One region of the Brachybacterium sp. GPGPB12 genome, then DNA from elsewhere that is predicted to be linked to it. Evidence: riboswitches for the same ligand, from Rfam matches in the RefSeq annotation. Region 1 holds a riboswitch; each other region holds the start of a gene.
The links. Region 1 has a riboswitch for thiamine pyrophosphate ahead of WKH84_RS10895 (bifunctional hydroxymethylpyrimidine kinase/phosphomethylpyrimidine kinase). Riboswitches for the same ligand answer to the same signal wherever they lie in the genome.

Region 1 (4,164 bases):
CGCGGGGTCGCCGGCGTGGGCGCCGCGCAGGAAGCCGGTCCAGGCGGCGGTGAGCGACTCGACCATCTCGAGGCTGGCGTGGTCGAGGTCGTCGAGGACGGTGACGGCGTCGCCGTGGCGGCCGATCGTCCAGCGGGTGCGGCCCGGCTTGCCTGCCTGCGTGTGGAGCCGGGTGGGGTCCAGCAGGCCGTTCGTCTTGTCGAGGTGGTCTCGCCAGCACAGCAGGTGCAGGTTCTCGACCTCGGTGGCGCCGCCCTCGCCCGGGGTGCCGCGCAGGCACTCCTCGATGTGGTCGCACTCGGAGGCCCAGGAGGTGGGGCGCGTGCATCCGGGGACGGCGCACTGCCCGTTGCGGAGCCGGAGGTGCTCGAGCATCGCGGGGGTGGGGGTGACGCGGTCGGCCGGGAGCGGGAGGAAGGCGCCGCCGCTCGCGCTGGTGAGGACGCGGTGCCAGACGGTGCAGCCGCCGGCGAGGGAACGCGCCATCGAGGGCGGCGCGGGGTGACGCCGTCGAGCATGCCGGGCTGGTCGGAGGCGCCGAGCAGGGTCAGCACGGGCACGGTGACGTTGAGGCGGAACCGCTCGGCGGGGACGGCGACCCCGTCGACGTCGAGGTCGGCGGTGTCGATCAGGGCGTAGCGCGCCGGGTGAGCGGAAGGGCCCTGCCGGTCTCGAGGACGACGCCGTCAGGGTCGTGCGGGATCGGTGTGCCGCCGCGGAGCGCCGCACGCCGCGCCGCCTGGACGGCGCGGGCGGACTCGTCGATCGACTTCCACCGGGCGAGGATCTCGGGGATCGGGCCCGTGATCCTCAGGGTCCCGGTGCCGGCCTCCGCGCCGGGAAGCGACTCGACGGTGCGTTCGAGCGCGGCGACGAGATCGGGACGGCTCTCGCGCTCGGCGAGATGCTCGATGAGGGCGCGCAGGAGCGTGAAGAATCGTTCCGGGCTGATATCCGTGGACCATGTCGAGATCACGGCATCGAGATCCCTCCTGGAGGATTCGGAGAGCTTCTGCGAGGTCTTCAGCATCTTCTGGAACCAGGCCGACGGCATGCTTCCGGATTCGAGGTTCTCGAGGGTGCGCGGGAAATGGTTCACGGCCTGGTACGCGTCGCGCAGTCGCCAGCTCGCGGCACTGCGAGTGACCCTGAGGCCGAGTGCGGCGCGGAGCGTCTCGACCTCGTCGAGCTCGCAGGCATCCTCGTACTCGCCCTCGAACTCGTGCAGGGCGGCGAGGGCGCGGTACTGCGCAGCGAGCGCGAGGGCAGTGGCGCGCTCCGCATCCCACACGCGCTGCGCGGCCTCGCTCAGGGCGGGGTCGTCGGCGCGACCGCCGAGATCGGGCAGCGCGGCACGAGTACGAGCCTGGCGTGCGCCAACCCGGCGGAAACGTGCAGGAAGCGACGCGATCAGGGCATCGTCGACGGGGTCCGGGGAGGTGGTGGCAGGGGCCGACGGCGATGCCGTCACCGCCGGCGACGAGGCGGGAACCGAGGGCAGGGCGACCTCCAGTGCGGAGGTATCGGGTGCGGCGGCATCCGACCGCTCGGAACGCACCGCGTCGCGTGCGTCGTCGGCGACCTCATCGCCCGACGGATGCTCCGGTCGCGTGATGCTCATCGGTCCCTCCTCCCCCTCCGCGTCGGCGACGCATCGGTGCACCGCCCCTTTCGATCCGACCACTTCACAATAGTGACCGACACGGACAGAAGAAAGGTCCGGGAGGAATATGTGGATAACTTTCTGATCGAGTGGCGCATCTCGACCGCTATACGCCCCTCCATCCACACCCTCCCTCCACAGAACCCCCTTTTCCACAGCGTCATCCACCGGTTCTCGAGGGGTTCGCGTCGTCTGTCGGACCTCTGCGGTAGAGAGGCATCGGCTCCGGACATCCCGGCCCCTCCCCCGCCGCGTGGCCTACACTCGGCCACTGGACACGGGGTGCGCCCGAGGCGCTGAGATCACACCCGTGGAACCTGATCTAGTTCGTACTAGCGAAGGGATGTCCGCATGAGCTCGGATCCTTGCACCCTCTTTCCCGCTGCCCTCCCCCGCGTCGCCGCGCCGGGTCGACTCGCGTCCGGCCGGCCAGCGCCATCGGCCCCGCGCGTGCTCTCGATCGCGGGCACGGACCCGACGGGAGGCGCCGGCACCGCGGCGGACCTCAAGTCGATCACCGCCGCGGGCGGCTTCGGCATGGCGGCGGTGACCGCGGTCGTCGCGCAGAACACCCACGGCGTGAGCGACATCCACGTCCCTCCCGCGCAGTTCCTCGCCGCGCGGCTCCGCGCGGTCTCCGACGACGTCGAGCTCGAGGCGGTCAAGACCGGCATGCTCGGCACCGCCGAGATCATCGAGGCCGTCCGGACCTGGCTCTCCGCCCATCCGCCGCGGGTGCTCGTGGTCGACCCGGTGATGGTCGCGACCAGCCGCGACAGGTCGCTGGAGCCCGAGGCGGAGCAGGCGATGATCCGCTTCTGCTCCCTCGCCACCGTGGTCACCCCGAACATCGACGAGCTCGCCGTCCTCACCGGCGAGCCCCGCGCGCACGACGAGGACGAGGCCCTCGCCCAGGCCGCCCGCTGGTCGGAGGCGACCGGCGTCGCGGTCGTGGTGAAGACCGGCCACCTCGACAGCCGTGCGGTCACCAACACCTGGATCGCGGCCGACGGGACCCGCCACCGGGTGCACTCCACGCGGGTGGACACGACGAGCACGCACGGCACCGGTCGCTCCCTCGCGGCGGCGCTCGCGACCCGGCTCGGCGCCGGCGAGGACCCGGCCACGGCGCTCGCCTGGGTCACCGACTGGTCGCACGAGGCGATCGCGCACGGCGCGGCACTGCAGGTCGGGAGCGGGAACGGTCCCGTCGACCATGCGCACCGGGCACGGCGCCTCGCGGCGGGATCGGCCGCACCGTGGGTGGCGACGGGCGCGGTGCCGGACCGGTGGGAGGAACCGGCGCAGCTCGCCGCCCTGGTCACGGCCGACGGCCCCGCCGCCTCCGTCCCGCCCGTCGGCCCGTGGACCGAGGCGCTGTGGGCGGCCGGGGCGCCGCTCGCCGGCGCGATCGAGGGCTCCGGCTTCGTGGCGGCGCTGGTGGACGGGAGCCTGCCCGAGGGGCAGTTCTCCTTCTATCTCGCGCAGGACGCGCACTACCTGCAGCGCTACTCCCGCGCCCTCGCGACCCTGGCCGAGATCTCGGAAGCCCCTGCCGCGCGGGAGTTCTGGTCGGACTCCTCCCGGCACTGTGTGGACACCGAGCTCGAGCTCGCACCGCGCCTGGCTCGCGACCCGCCCCGACGCGGCAGAGGTGGCCGTCAGCCCGGTGACCAGCGCGTACACCGACTTCCTGCTCGCCCGGGCGCTCGGCGACCCGACGGCCGTCGGAGCGACCGCGGCGCCGCCCTGCTTCTGGCTGTACGCGCAGGTCGGGGCGAGCCTGCCCGAGGTCCCGGACGAGCACCCCTACGCGGGGTGGCTCCTGACCTACCGCGACCCCACCTTCGTGGAGGGGGTGCGCGGGGCGCTCGGCGTCGTCGAGCGCGAGCTCGAGGCCGCCGATCCCGCCGTGCGGGCCGAGGCGGCGCGCGCCTTCCTCCTCGCCTGCCGTCACGAGCTGGAGTTCTTCGAGCAGGCACGACGTGTGGACTCCGCCGCCGTCTCCCCGGCTCCGGCCCTCGCGGGGGCGACCCGATGACCGCCGCCTCGATCCCCGCGACCGGCACCCGCGCCCTGCCGCCCGAGGGCCGGGCCGCGCGCGCGCCGGCGTGGTCGGAAACTTCATCGACAACATCCATGTGTTCCTGCCGGTCACGGCGCTGGCCCCGGCGATGCTCGTGATCGCGGGCCCGTCGGCGACCGCGTCGGCGGCGGCTCTGATCATCGTCGCGATGTCGCTGGGCCGGCCTGTCGGCGGGGTGGTGTTCGGGCGGATCGCGGACCGCATGGGGCGCACCCGCACCACCCGTCTTGCGATCGCGGGCACCGCGGCGTGCGCGCTCGCGATCGCCCTCGTCCCCACCCACCAGGTGCTCGGCCCGGGCACGGTCGCGCTGATCCTGGCGCGCGCTTCCTCGGCGGGATCTTCGTGGCCGGCGAGTACTCCGCCGCGATCCCGCTGGCGATGGAGTGGTCGATGCCGCGGCGGCGCGGACTGA
Region 2 (4,164 bases), 1.8 Mb from region 1:
GCAGCAGGGAGGTCTTGCCCGCACCGGACGGGCCGGTCAGCACGGTCAGCCGCCCAGCGCGCGGCTCGAGGTCCTGCGGCGCGGTGAGCCCCCGGGCGGGCACGGTGACGCCGTGCGGCCGCGGCGACGGTCTCGCCGGGTTCGGCCGGTCCCGGTGCCTCCTCGTCGGCCGTCCCGTCCTCGAGCACCCCCGCTGCGACCAGCACCTCCCGCCGCCGGGAGAGCGGCTCGCCCGGTGCTCCGTCGGCAAGCACCCGGGCGCGAGGGCCGAGCACGATCAGCCGGTCCACATGCGGCGCCCAGGGCCCGATCCGGTGCTCGGCGACGACGAGGGTGCGGCCGCCCGTGACCGCGAGGATCGCCCGGCGCACCTCCTCGGCTGTCGGGGCATCGAGCATGGAGGTCGGCTCGTCCAGGAGCAAGCAGGTCGGGGCGCAGGGCCAGCGCACCGGCGAGCGCGATCCGCTGCTGCTGGCCGCCCGAGGCGTCCAGCGGCGCCCGCTCGGGGTCGAGGTCGACTCGCGCCGCCTCGAGCGCCCGGGTCGCGCGCTCGGTGAGCTCCGGCCGGGGCAGTCCCGCGTTCTCCGGTCCGAAGGCGGCGTCGCGGGCGACGGTCGCGCCGACGAGGGCGTGCACCGGGTTCTGCAGCAGCAGGCCCCGCTCCCCGGGCCGGCTGGGCGCGGGGACGAGCCCCTCGCCGTCCCCGTCCTCGGGGTCCAGCGACCCGGCCAGCGCCCGCAAGACGGTCGACTTCCCGCGCCGCTCGCCCCGGCCAGCAGCACTCGCTGCCCGGGCGGGATCTCGAGGTCGAGCCCCTCGATCGTCGGCTCGCGCCGGGTCAGCGGCCGCCAGCGCAGCCCGTCGACGTGCACGGACGCCGCCGGGACGGTCCCGGTGCTCAGGCCTCCACCGCGCGGGCCGCCTCCCGGCCCGAGGCCAGGGAGTCCACCGCGCCGGTCGCGATCAGCGCCCGGCTCGCCGCCCAGCCCAGCACCCCGCACAGCAGCGCGCCCCGAGAGCAGGAAGAAGGCGAGCATCGTGCCGGAGAACAGCCAGCTCATCTCCTGGTAGTAGACGATCTTCTCCCAGCCCCATTCGAGCAGTCCGGCGAGCACCCCGCCGAGCACCGCCACGGGCAGGGTGAAGCGGCGGTAGCGGGTGAGCAGGAAGGCGAGCTCGACCCCGCCGCCCTGCATGAGACCGGACACGGCGGTGCTCCAACCCCACTGGTCGCCCAGCGGCATCGAGAGCACGGCGGCGACCATCTCCGCGAGCAGGGCGGCGCCGGGCTTGCGCACCAGCGCCGCGGCGAGCACGGCCGGCAGGAACCAGATCCCCGCCAGCGGCCCCTCGGCAGGCTTGAACGCCGCGGTCAGCGGGCCGATCAGGGTGTAGAGCTGGCCGTAGCCGAGGAAGGCGACCCCGAAGGCCGCCCCGATCAGCACGGTCACCAGCAGATCGACGGTGCGATAACGAGTCATCACGTCTCCTCCCAGGTCCTGGAAGGGGCGCGGAGCACCGGCGGTGCTCCACGGAAATCCCGACTCCCTACGCCGGTGCGAGCCGGATCAGGTTCGAGGGTCTGCGCCGTCGGCGCACTCTCAGCACCGGACGGTGCTCCCCTGTCAGTGGATGACGAGCAGACAGTCTAGCCCAGGAGCACGCTCAGCGGCGGGCACGGATGGCCTGGTCGATCGCATCGGCGGCCGCCTGGGGGTCGACGGGGGAGAGGATGTAGCAGGTGTCCTTCGTCCCGATGATCTCCACGCTCGTCCCCGGCCGGGTGACCAGCATCCGGTAGGGCCGCTGCTGCTCGGCGACGGTGAAGATCTTCCGCCGGCCGACGGGGGTGAGCTCCTCGGGCTTCGGGGTCATCGCCCTCCCGCGCCGCCAGCCGTAGCCGCCGAGGGCGACGCCCACGGTGCCGGTGGGGATCTCGCGCAGCTGCACGGTGCGGAAGTCCTCGATCGGCCAGACCCGGCGGGGCAGGAAGCCGCCGAGGCTGACGGTGACCCCGTTCCCGTCGACCACGAAGCGGGTGGCCTGGCCCATCCACGTCCACAGCGCCAGCGGCCGCGAAGGCGGCGAGCACCGCGATCGCGCCCGGCGCCGAGCCGCGCCGCAGCGAGCAGGCCCGACACGATCAGGCCCGCCACCACCGTGACGACGACGCGGGTCCAGCCCACGGAGGAGGGCACCGTCCGCCCGACGTGGAAGGGCGGATCGGGCCTCACCAGATGCTCACCCGCTCCTCGGGGGCGCGGTACATGCCGTCGCCCTCGCGCACGTCGAAGGCCTCGTGGAACTCGTCGAGGTGCCCGGCGACCGTGTTGCAGCGGAACTCCATCGGCGCATGCGGGTCCACGGCCAGGCGGCGGATCGCCTCCTGGGGCCGGTTCCGGCCCCGCCACACGGTCGCCCAGGACCAGAACACGCGCCGCAGGCCGGTGAGTCCGTCGAGCTCGGCCGCGGCCTCCTCCTCGGAGCGGCTGGCGAGATAGGCCTTCACCGCGATGGAGAGCCCGCCGAGGTCGCCGATGTTCTCGCCGATGGTGAGGGCGCCGTTGACGCGGTGGGAGTCGTCGAGCTCGCGCGGGGACAGCTCCGAGTACTGCGCGATGAGACGGGCGGCGCGGGCGTCGAAGGCCTCGCGGTCCTCGGCCGTCCACCAGGAGACGAGGTTGCCCTCCCCGTCGTACTTCGAGCCCTGGTCGTCGAAGCCGTGGCCGACCTCGTGGCCGATCACCGCGCCGATCCCGCCGAAGTTCACGGCGTCGTCGGCTTCCGCGTCGAAGAACGGGGGCTGGAGGATCGCGGCGGGGAAGACGATCTCGTTCCGGCCGGGGTTGTAGTAGGCGTTGACCGTCTGCGGGGTCATGTGCCACTCGGTCTCGTCCATCGGCCCGCCGACCTTCGAGAACTCGAAGTCCGCCTCGAAGCGGCGGGAGGCGCGGACGGTCGCGACGAGGTCGCCGGGGACGAGCTCGAGGCCGTCGTAGTCGCGCCACGTCGAGGGGTACCCGATCTTCGGGGTGAACCTCTCGAGCTTCGCGAGCGCCTTCTCGCGGGTGGCCGGGGTCATCCAGTCCAACGAGCTGATCGAGTCGCGGTAGGCGTCCATCAGCGCGTCGACCAGCGCGGTCATCCGTTCCTTGTGGGCGGCGGGGAAGTGGCGGGCGACGTACTCGCGGCCGACGGCGAAGCCGACCGCGCCCTCGACCAGGGCCACGCCCCGCTTCCACCGCTCCTTCAGCTCCTCCGCGCCGGAGAGGACGCGGCCGGAGAAGTCGAAGTCCTCCTCGACCAGCGCGGCGGGGAGATAGGGGGCGTAGGAGGAGACGGTGTGCAGGGCGAGCCAGGTGCGGAGCACGGCGAGGTCCTCCCCGGCCAGCGGCTCGGCGGCGGCGGAGACGAACTCGGGCTGGCCGACGGAGACCACGTCGAAGGCCGCGGCCGGCGCGCCGGTGCCCTCGATGTACGCGTCCCAGGGGAAGGCGGGGGCGAGCTCGCTGCGCGCGCGGCGTCCATGGGGTTGTCGGACTTCTCCCGGTCGCGCAGGCGGACCACGTCGACGTGGCAGGCGGCGAGGCGGGTCTCGAAGTCGAGCACGGCGCGGGCGAGCTCCTCGGGGCCGCCGACGGCGAGCCCGGCACGGCCGGGGCGCTCGGCGAGACGGGCGAGGTTCGCCAGGTGCGCGGCATAGGCCTCGCGGGTCTCGGCGTGGTGCTCCTCGCGGTAGTAGGACTCGTCGGGCAGGCCGAGGCCTCCCTGATGGATCTTGACCTGGTACTGGGAGGAGTCGTGGTCGTCGGTCCACACATAGGCGAGCACCGCCGAGGCCCCCGAGTCGGGCGCCGCCATCCGGCGCACGAGGCCCTCGAGGTCCCGGATCGCCCCGATCTCGTCGAGCAGGCCGACGAGGCCGGACAGGCCGGCGGCCTCGATCGCCTCGGTGTCCATGAACATGCGGTACAGCGTGCCGATCCGGGCGTGGTCGGTGGTCGGGACCGGCAGGCTCCCCGCCTCGTCCGCGCGCGCGCGACGTCGTCGGCCGCCTCCTCGACGATCTCCCGCACCCGCTCCTCGGACAGGTCGCGCGGCGCGTGGAAGGCGCCGTCGCTGGACCGGTCGGCGGGCATCACGTGCTCGGCGAGCCAGAGGCCG
Region 3 (4,164 bases), 720 kb from region 1:
GCCGCTGTACGGACGGATCGACCTGGTCGACTCCGCCGAGCACGGGCGGGTGCTGATCGAGGCGGAGCTGTTCGAGCCGACCTACAACCTGCACCTCGCTCCCGAGGTGACGGAGCTCTTCGTCGACGCGATCCTGGGGCGGGTCCGAGCCAGGGAGCCCGAGCGCTCCCTCTGAGCGCTCACAGGGACGCCCCTCCCGCGCGAGGGGCAGGCGCCGCGAACAGACCCCCTCCCTCAGCGGTCCCGTTCCGCCGGACGCCCGCCCGGATCGGTCAGCTCCCCGCCGGCGCCGGCATCCCCTGCCGCGGCCGCGGCAGGCCGAGATGGTCGCGCAGAGTCGTCCCCTCGTACTCGCGGCGGAACCGCCCACGCCGCTGGAGCACCGGCACCACCTGGCCCACGAACTCCTCGATGCCGCCCGGCAGGGTGGGAGGCATGAGGTTGAAGCCGTCGGCCGCTCCCCCATCGACCCAGCGCTCGATCTCGTCGGCCACCTGCTCCGGAGTGCCGATCACGGTCGCGTGGCCGCCACCTGCGGCGAGGAGCCCCAGCAGCTCGCGGACGGTCGGGCGGGCGGTCTCGACGATGCGAAGCACGGTGGCGTAGCGGCCCTTCGGCCCGGTGAACTCCTCCAGTGGCGGCGGCGGCGGGACCGGGGCGTCGAGCTCCCAGTCCGACGTGTCCTGGCCGACGAAGAAGGAGAGCTGGCGCAGCGAGTCCTGCACGGGCAGCAGGGCGTCGAGCTCGGCCTTGCGGCGTCGTGCCTCCTGCTCGGTCGAGGCGACGTAGGGGACCAGCCCCGGCATGACGGCGAGGGCGTCGGGGTCGCGTCCGAGCGCCGCGGCGCGGGAGCGGATGTCGCTGCGATAGGTGCGGGCGGAGGCGAGGTCCCAGGCCACGGCGTAGATCCCCTCGGCGTGTCGGGCGGCGAGCGCGCGCCCGGCCTCCGAGGCACCGGCCTGGAAGAGGACCGGTCGGCCCTGCGGCGGGGTCGGCACGTTGAGGGGGCCGTCGACCGCGAACTTCTCACCGCGATGGTGCGGGGGACGCAGGAGAGCGGGGTCGACGTAGGCGCCGTCCGGTTCGGCGAGGATCTCGCCCGTCGGCCAGGACGCCCACAGCCCCTGGAGCACCTCGATGAACTCCGCGGCGGTGGCGTAGCGGTGGGTGTGGTCCGGCAGGGCGGTCATGGAGTGGTTGCGGGCCTCCTCGTCGGTCATCGAGGTGACGACGTTGACCCCGGCCCGGCCGCGGGAGATGTGGTCGAGGCTCGCCAGCGACCGGGCGGCGTGGAACGGATCCCAGAAGGTGCTGGAGACCGTCGTGACCAGCCCGATCCGCTCCGTGGCACGGGCCATCGCGGTGAGCACGGTGAGCGGCTCGAGCATCCAGGCGGGGCCGCGCTCGACGCCGGCCGTGCCGATCGACTGGCCGTCGGCGAGGAAGACCGCATCCAGCCGGCCCCGCTCCGCGATCAGGGCGAGCTCCTCCCAGTACGTGATGTCCGCGAGGCGCGCCACCGAGGAGCCGGGCGCGCGCCAGGCCGCGGAGTGGTGGCCGCAGGCGTGGGCGAAGAGGTTCAGCCGCACCGGGCGGCGGACAGCGCCGGTCACGGAGGCATGGGCGTGGGCGGCCATCAGTCCATCACCAGCCCGCCGTCGACGACGAGGTTCTGCCCGGTGATCGCCCGTGCCCAGGGCGAGGCGAGGAGGAGCACGGCGTCGGCGAGCTCGGCGGGCGTGGTCACAGAGCGCGCGGGGTGCTCGCGGCGATCGCGTCGAACACCGCCTCCGGGGTCGCGGAGCTCGCGTCGGTGGTGCGCAGCAGGCCGCCGCTGACCATGTTCACGGTGATGCCGCGGGGGCCGAGGTCGGCGGCGAAGGTGCGGGTCAGGGCCAGCGCCGCGCCGCCTTCGCCGCGGTGTAGTCGTGGTAGGGCACGACGGGGTGCTGGAGGAGGTTGGTGCCGATGTTGACGACGCGTCCCGAGCCGGCGCGGTCGAAGCCGGGCAGGGCGGACTGGATCGTGTGCGGCGCGCCCTGCACAGCGCCGGAGAACTGTCCCGCGAAGGCCTCGTAGCCGATCTCGTGCGCCTTAGCGCGGGCGTCCCCGTCGAAGGAGAAGCCGGCCAAGGCGTTGTTCACGACGGTGTCGACGGGGTCGCCGAACTCGGCCTCGGCGTGCGCGAACAGCTCCTCGACCTGGTCGCGCTCGCGCACGTCGGCGCGCACGGCGATCGCCCGGCCGGGGTGTGCGTCGGCGATCTCCCGGGCGGCGGCCTCGCTGGTGAGGTGGTCGATGACGACCCTGGCTCCCTCGCGGAGGAACGCCTCGGTGAGGGCCCGGCCGAGACCTCGGGCGCCCCCGGTGACGAGGACGACCTGCTCGGAGAGCGCGGGAGCGGGCCGGGAGGCGGGGGTGATGGGGGTGGAAGGTGTCATGGTCGTGCGGTCCTTTCAGGGCATGCGAGCACGCCCGCCGCACAGTGGGTGGGGGCGCGTCGCGGTCGGAGCAGGGCCGCATCGGGGCGCGGCGGCGCGCGGGAGGCGACACGGGGGCCCTGGTGGGGACGACAGCGTGGCGGACTGCGGCCTGGTGGCAGGCGGCCCGGCGCGCGACAGCGCACAGCTCATCGACGACATCCCTCCGCGAGCATGAACTCGATCAGGTTCTCCGGGTGTGCTCTCAGCCCCTGATGGGGCACCCCGTGTCGAGCACCGAGTGTAGCCATGGCCGTGCCGCCGCGCGGTCCGGTCTCGCCGCGCCGCGGAGCGCCGGGCCCGCCGCGGCCGCCCTCCTCCGCCCCGCGGCCGCCCCTCGTCCGCTCCTGCGCACCGAGTCTGCATCTGGACCGCCTCGGCAGACGGGTGACGGTCCAGACGCGGCACTCGGACTCCCCCGCCCGATCGGGGGCCCAGCTCTCTTCCGTCCGCGACCGTCCGGACGTAGCTTCCAGGTGCAGGGGCTCGTCACCGTCGAGGCCGCCTGACACCCTGCCACGTCGCCTCGGGGACGTTCCCGCGGGAACGCCTCCGCGCCCTCAGCTCCAGTCTGCGGTGCGCTCCTTCAGCTCCCGGTATGCCTCGAGCACCTGCGGCGTCGCGTCGGCCGTGACGATCCGCGAGCCGCTGATCTCCCAGGCGGGCGGCTCCTCGGTGCCGGCGAGCGCCCAGGCGGCCTGACGGGCGGCGCCGAGTGCGACGTACTCCCCGTCGGGCGCGATCGTGACCTCGCGGCCGAAGATCGCGGGAGCGAGCCGCTGGACGGCGCGGGAGCGGGCGCCGCCGCCGATCAGCGTGATGCGGCGGGCGGCCGTGCCGGTGCGCTCCTCGAGGGAGGTGATGCCATCGGCCAGCGAGCACAGCGACCCTTCGACGTAGGCGCGGGCCACGTCCTCGCGGGTGGTGGAGCCGCTCATGCCGGTCAGAGTCGCACGGGCGTGGGGACGGTTCGGGGTGCGCTCCCCGTCGAAGTAGGGCAGCGCGTCGCGCCGTGCGCGCCGGGTTCGGAGGCGAGCGCCAGCTCGGCCATCTCCTCGTGGCTGACGCCGAGCAGGGCGCGGCCGGCCTCGAGGATGCGGGAGCCGTTGATGGTGGTGGTCATGGGCAGGAACCGGCCGGTCGCGTCGGCGAAGCCCGTGACGGTCCCGGAGGCGTCGCCGGGCCTGGTATCGCTGACCATCGCGCACACGCCGGAGGTGCCGATCGAGACGGAGACGTCGCCGGGGCCCAGCGACAGGCCGAGCGCGGCGCCCATGTTGTCGCCGGTGCCGGCCGCGATAGCGACCCCAGAGGCGGTGCGGGCCATCACCTCGTTCGGGGCCTCGGGCAGGCGCGGGAGCTCGAGGCCCTTCCCGAGCGCGGCCTCGACGAGCTCGGGCTTCCACGCCTCCTCGCGGGTGGAGTAGTAGCCGGTGCCGGAGGCGTCGCCGCGATCGGTGAACGGCGCGGTGCCGGACGCGGCGAGGTGGAGGGAGACAAAGTCGTGCGGGAGCGAAGACCTGCGCAAAGACGCTGCGCGTTCTCGGGCTCCTCGTCGCGCACCCAGCGCGGCTTGGACGCGGTGAAGGAGGCGACCATGAGGTCGCCGATCTCCTCGACGCTCGCCTGCGCCCCGCCCATCTCCTCGATCAGCGTGGTCGCGGCGTCGGCGGAGCGGGTGTCG
Region 4 (4,164 bases), 500 kb from region 1:
GGCCGTGCCGTCGGCCGGGTCCCCGGCCGTGCCGTCGAACAGACGCACCGTTCCGGTGACCCGACCGCGCTGATGGGACGGGATCGCCCCGGCGAGCACCCGCAGCAGGGTCGACTTGCCCGAGCCGGACGGTCCCAGCAGCGAGCACCTGCTCGCCCGCACGGATCTCCCCGCTCCAGGGGCCGACACCGGCCCTCGAGGGCGACACCGCCTCGAGCCCCTCGGCCACCAGAACCCGGGGATCCCCGGCGGTGACCGGGGACCGGACCGGGCTCTGCTCCTGCACCGGGGCCGCTCCCGCGGCGTGCGCCTCAGCGGACACGGCGCTCGGGGATCGGTGCCGCGTCCGCGGCGCCGATCGCGAAGTCGGCGAGCACGCCGGTGCGCTCGAGCGCGCGGACGATCACCTTCGCCAGCAGTCCGCCGAGCACGATCCCGGACAGCACCTGCACGCCGAGCCGGAGCGCGAGCAGGTCCTGGCCGTACCAGCCCATCCGGTACGCGGTCCAGAAGAACACCAGACCCGCGCCGAGCGCGCCGGAGGCGGCGAACACGCCCCAGCCGAAGCGGCGATAGCGGGTCAGGGCGAAGGGCGACTCGGAGCCGATCCCCTGCGCCGCCGCGGAGAGCAGCGAGCAGGGGGCCGACGGGGTCGCCGAGGAAGACCACCTCGATGATCGCGGCGAGCATCTCGGCGAGGATCCCCACGCCCGGGCGGCGCAGGATCGCGATCGCGACCGGCGCCACCAGCGACCAGGAGCCGAACACGAGGTGCTGGGCGAGGTCCCCGGCCGGGCCCATCGCGATCGCCAGGCCGTTCCAGGCCTGCACGAACACCCAGTACAGGAACCCGAACACGACGCCGAGCACCACCACGAGCACGAGCTCGCGCAGGCTCAGCGGGGTGCGGCGACGGGACGTGCCGGCAGAGGCGGTCGCGCCGACGTCGGCGGGCGCCGCGTCGGGAGCGGCGGACTCGTGCGCGGGCGCGGCGGTGCCGTGCTCCTCGGTCATCGCGCATCCTCCCGGCCCTCGTCGTCGCCGCCCGGTGCGTCGGCGCCCGCCGCGAGCTCCCGCACCTCGTGCGAGGGGCTGTTCAGCGAGAGGGTGAGGTGGCTGGTGACGTGCTGGACGCCGCGGCCGACGAGCGACCAGCCGGCGAGCGCGGTCGCGATCACGTCGCCGGCGTCGCCCTCGAGCCGGGTGACGAAGTGCTCGGAGCCGCGGAAGGTGCCGAGGTCCTTCGCATGCTCGATCGCGGCGTAGATGTCGCGCATGTGATCGGGGGCGGTGCCGTCGACGGCGACCTCGTCGGCCAGCGGGTACAGGGCCCACTCGGCGCTCGCGAAGCGACCGGTGCGGCGCGGGCGCGGCACCTCGGTCGCGCGGGGGCCCGCGCCGCCGGGCGACTCGCAGGCCACCTCGCCGGGGCGACCGCGCGAGAGGAGCACGGAGAGGGTCGCGTGGTGACCGGTGCGGGCGAGGGCCTCGGCCAGGTCGATCAGGGCGCGCTGGAGGTGGGTCTCGTGGCCGCCGAGATAGGTCGAGACGTCCCCGGTCTCGTGCACGAGGCCGGTGAGGTCCAGCCGGGAGAGCGCATCGGTGAGGATCCTGGCGTAGTCCTCGCTCATCACGGCGGCGGTGACGCGGGCGCCGACGCCGAAGCCGAGCGGGGTCGCGGTCGGGTCGTCGACGGTCGCGGCAGACTCGGCGGACACGCCGGGCGTCCAGGCGGCGTCCTCGGTCGCGGAGGAGGTGCGGGCGGGCGATGAGGTCACAGTCCATGCCTTTCGTACGGGCACGGGCGCGCGGCGACGATCGCTCGGCGGAGCTCCCTGCGCCGGCATGATCCGGATCAGGTTCTACGGTCGGAGTTCGAGTACTCCCTCTCAGCCCGGCCTACCGGACTCCCGTGCACGCCCCACACCCTACCGGTCCCGCCCGGCGCACGCCCCTCGTGTCCAGCGCTGCTGTCAGCGGGTCGTCTGCGGATCCTCGACGAGGGGGACGAAGAGATAGGCGCCGTGCTCGCTCACGGTGACCCCCTCGCCGTGACGCTCCAGGCGCGGCATCCGCTCGCGCACGGGGATCACCATCACGCCGCCGTCCGCGAGGCGCGCGACGAGGCTCTCCGGCACGGCGTCGGCCTGCGCGGAGACGAGGATCCGGTCGTACGGCGCGTCCTGCGGCGCGCCGAGCACGCCGGGGTGCGCGAGACGGATCTCGGCATCCGCCGTCCCCGCGTCCGCTGTCCCGGCGAGCGCGGCCCGGGCCGGACCGATCAGCTCGGCGCGCCGCTCGACGCCGATCACCCTCCCCTCCGGTCCGCACAGCCGGGCCAGCGGCGCCGTCGTCCACCCCGATCCCGCGCCGAGGTCGAGCACTCGCTGCCCCGGTCGCACGTCGAGCAGGGCGAGCATGTTCCGCACCGTCGTGGGCTGGGAGTTCGTCTGGTCGTGACCGATCGGCAGGGGCCGGTCCTCGCCGGCGAGCCCCCGCGGCTCCTCGGGGAGGAACCGTCGCCGGTCGGTCGCCGCGAGCGCCTCCTCGAGGCGGCGCTCGCCGCCGGCCCGGTGCGACATGTCGCCGTCAGCTCCGGGCGACCTCGACGACGCCGTCCTCCGGCCAGTCCCTCACCTCGGTGCCCTCGGGGGCGAGGTTCGTGGCCTGGCGCAGGTAGATCGGTCGTCCGAGGTCGCTCGCGACCGCGTCGTGGACGGGCAGGGCGAGTCGCGGGCCGACGGCGCGGAGGAACTCGATGGTCTCGGACATCTTCGACCAGGGCGCCGTGACGGCGAAGGCGAGGACGTCGATGCCGTGGAACTCGGGGACCGGCTCGAGGGAGTCCCCGGTGATGCCGAGCCGCGGCCCGTCCCCGGCGGACAGGACGATCCCGCAGTTCCCGATCCGTGGGATGTCGGGGTGGATGATCGCGTGGCGTCCGCCGACGGCCTCGAGCCGGAGCGACGGGTGGTCGCCGACGGGTGTGAAGCGGTGCGCCTCCCCGGCCGCGAGCGGGATCACCCGCTCCTGCGCGACGAGGGGTCCGCCGCTCCCCTCGCCGGCGCCGTCGTCGGAGGCATCGGCGGCGGTGAGCATCCGGGCGGTCTCCGGCTCGGCGATCACCTCGGCGTCGGACGCGGCGGCGAGCACCTCGCCCAGCGGCGCGGGGTCGACGTGGTCGGGGTGCTGATGGGTGATCACCACGGCGTCGAGGCCCGCGAGCTCCTCGGCGCCCAGGCCCCGCACCGCGTCGGCGCTGAAGCCGCCCGGATCCACGAGCAGGCGTCGCCCGGCGGTCTCCACGAGCAGGCAGGAATGGACGAGGTGGCGGATCTTCATCGGGTCCTCCCGGGAATCGAGGTCGCGTGCCTCGAACCTAGTCCCCCTCGGCCGGGACGTGCCAGGGCGGAGGGGGTCGTCCGGTCGGGAGGCACCGCCGTGGGCGCCCCGTCGGCACGGCCGCGTTCCTCGGTACGATGGGATTCTCGGGCCGTGCCCGAGCACCAGCCCCCGGCACGCCGCCGCGCGCGCCACACGTCCCCTCAGGAGTGCCCCCATGCCACGTGTCGTGGTCCACGTCATGCCGAAGCCGGAGATCCTCGACCCGCAGGGCAAGGCGGTCGCCGCCGCGGCGCCCCGTCTGGGCTTCGAGGGCATCGCCTCGGTGCGCCAGGGCAAGCGGTTCGAGCTCGAGGTCGAGGGCGAGGTCACCGACGAGGTGCTCGCCTCCCTGCGCGAGGCCGCCGAGACCCTGCTGTCGAACCCGGTGATCGAGGACGTCGTCTCGATCGACGTGGAGGACCCCTCCGCGAAGGGCGCGGCCTGATGCGCATCGGTGTGGTGACCTTCCCCGGCACGCTCGACGACCGCGACGCGCGCGCGCCGTGCGGCTCGGCGGCGCCGAGCCGGTCGCGCTGTGGCACGGCGATGACTCGCTGCACGAGGTCGACGCGGTCGTGCGCGCCCGGCGGCTTCTCCTACGGCGACTACCTGCGCGCGGGGGCGATCAGCCGCTTCGCCCCCGTGATGGACAAGGTGGTCGACGCCGCGAACGGCGGCATGCCCGTCCTCGGCATCTGCAACGGCTTCCAGATCCTCTGCGAGACGCATCTGCGCCCGGCGCGATGATCAAGAACGCGCATCGCGCGTTCATCTGCCGCG

Region 2: linked by a shared signal. The riboswitch ahead of WKH84_RS21500 (ECF transporter S component) and the one ahead of WKH84_RS10895 (bifunctional hydroxymethylpyrimidine kinase/phosphomethylpyrimidine kinase) in region 1 are both predicted to bind thiamine pyrophosphate.
Region 3: linked by a shared signal. The riboswitch ahead of WKH84_RS15040 (SDR family NAD(P)-dependent oxidoreductase) and the one ahead of WKH84_RS10895 (bifunctional hydroxymethylpyrimidine kinase/phosphomethylpyrimidine kinase) in region 1 are both predicted to bind thiamine pyrophosphate.
Region 4: linked by a shared signal. The riboswitch ahead of WKH84_RS07710 (YkoF family thiamine/hydroxymethylpyrimidine-binding protein) and the one ahead of WKH84_RS10895 (bifunctional hydroxymethylpyrimidine kinase/phosphomethylpyrimidine kinase) in region 1 are both predicted to bind thiamine pyrophosphate.

What each region holds. Positions count from the first base shown of each region.
Region 1 is NZ_CP149573.1:1,863,073-1,867,236, forward strand. Features, by position in the region: gene WKH84_RS10885 (HNH endonuclease signature motif containing protein) at 1-486, opposite strand, end outside; gene WKH84_RS10890 (hypothetical protein) at 629-1,819, opposite strand; TPP riboswitch at 1,932-2,024, shown strand; partial or broken gene WKH84_RS10895 (bifunctional hydroxymethylpyrimidine kinase/phosphomethylpyrimidine kinase) at 2,015-3,232, shown strand; gene WKH84_RS10900 (hypothetical protein) at 3,333-3,704, shown strand; gene WKH84_RS10905 (hypothetical protein) at 3,775-4,164, shown strand; gene WKH84_RS10910 (MFS transporter) at 4,095-4,164, shown strand, end outside.
Region 2 is NZ_CP149573.1:3,696,705-3,700,868, forward strand. Features, by position in the region: gene WKH84_RS21490 (ATP-binding cassette domain-containing protein) at 1-103, opposite strand, end outside; gene WKH84_RS21495 (hypothetical protein) at 46-741, opposite strand; partial or broken gene WKH84_RS21500 (ECF transporter S component) at 1,161-1,481, opposite strand; TPP riboswitch at 1,529-1,634, opposite strand; gene WKH84_RS21505 (hypothetical protein) at 1,666-2,052, opposite strand; gene WKH84_RS21510 (M13-type metalloendopeptidase) at 2,231-3,580, opposite strand; partial or broken gene WKH84_RS21515 (M13 family metallopeptidase N-terminal domain-containing protein) at 3,565-3,966, opposite strand; partial or broken gene WKH84_RS21520 (hypothetical protein) at 4,101-4,164, opposite strand, start outside.
Region 3 is NZ_CP149573.1:2,585,489-2,589,652, reverse strand. Features, by position in the region: gene WKH84_RS15055 (hypothetical protein) at 1-175, shown strand, start outside; gene WKH84_RS15050 (LLM class flavin-dependent oxidoreductase) at 273-1,637, opposite strand; partial or broken gene WKH84_RS15045 (SDR family oxidoreductase) at 1,637-1,848, opposite strand; gene WKH84_RS15040 (SDR family NAD(P)-dependent oxidoreductase) at 1,890-2,441, opposite strand; TPP riboswitch at 2,625-2,718, opposite strand; partial or broken gene xylB (xylulokinase) at 3,041-4,164, opposite strand, start outside.
Region 4 is NZ_CP149573.1:1,360,449-1,364,612, forward strand. Features, by position in the region: gene WKH84_RS07700 (ECF transporter S component) at 312-632, opposite strand; partial or broken gene WKH84_RS07705 (ECF transporter S component) at 697-1,014, opposite strand; gene WKH84_RS07710 (YkoF family thiamine/hydroxymethylpyrimidine-binding protein) at 1,011-1,778, opposite strand; TPP riboswitch at 1,816-1,924, opposite strand; gene WKH84_RS07715 (protein-L-isoaspartate carboxylmethyltransferase) at 1,974-2,582, opposite strand; gene WKH84_RS07720 (MBL fold metallo-hydrolase) at 2,590-3,342, opposite strand; gene purS (phosphoribosylformylglycinamidine synthase subunit PurS) at 3,560-3,829, shown strand; partial or broken gene purQ (phosphoribosylformylglycinamidine synthase subunit PurQ) at 3,829-4,164, shown strand, end outside.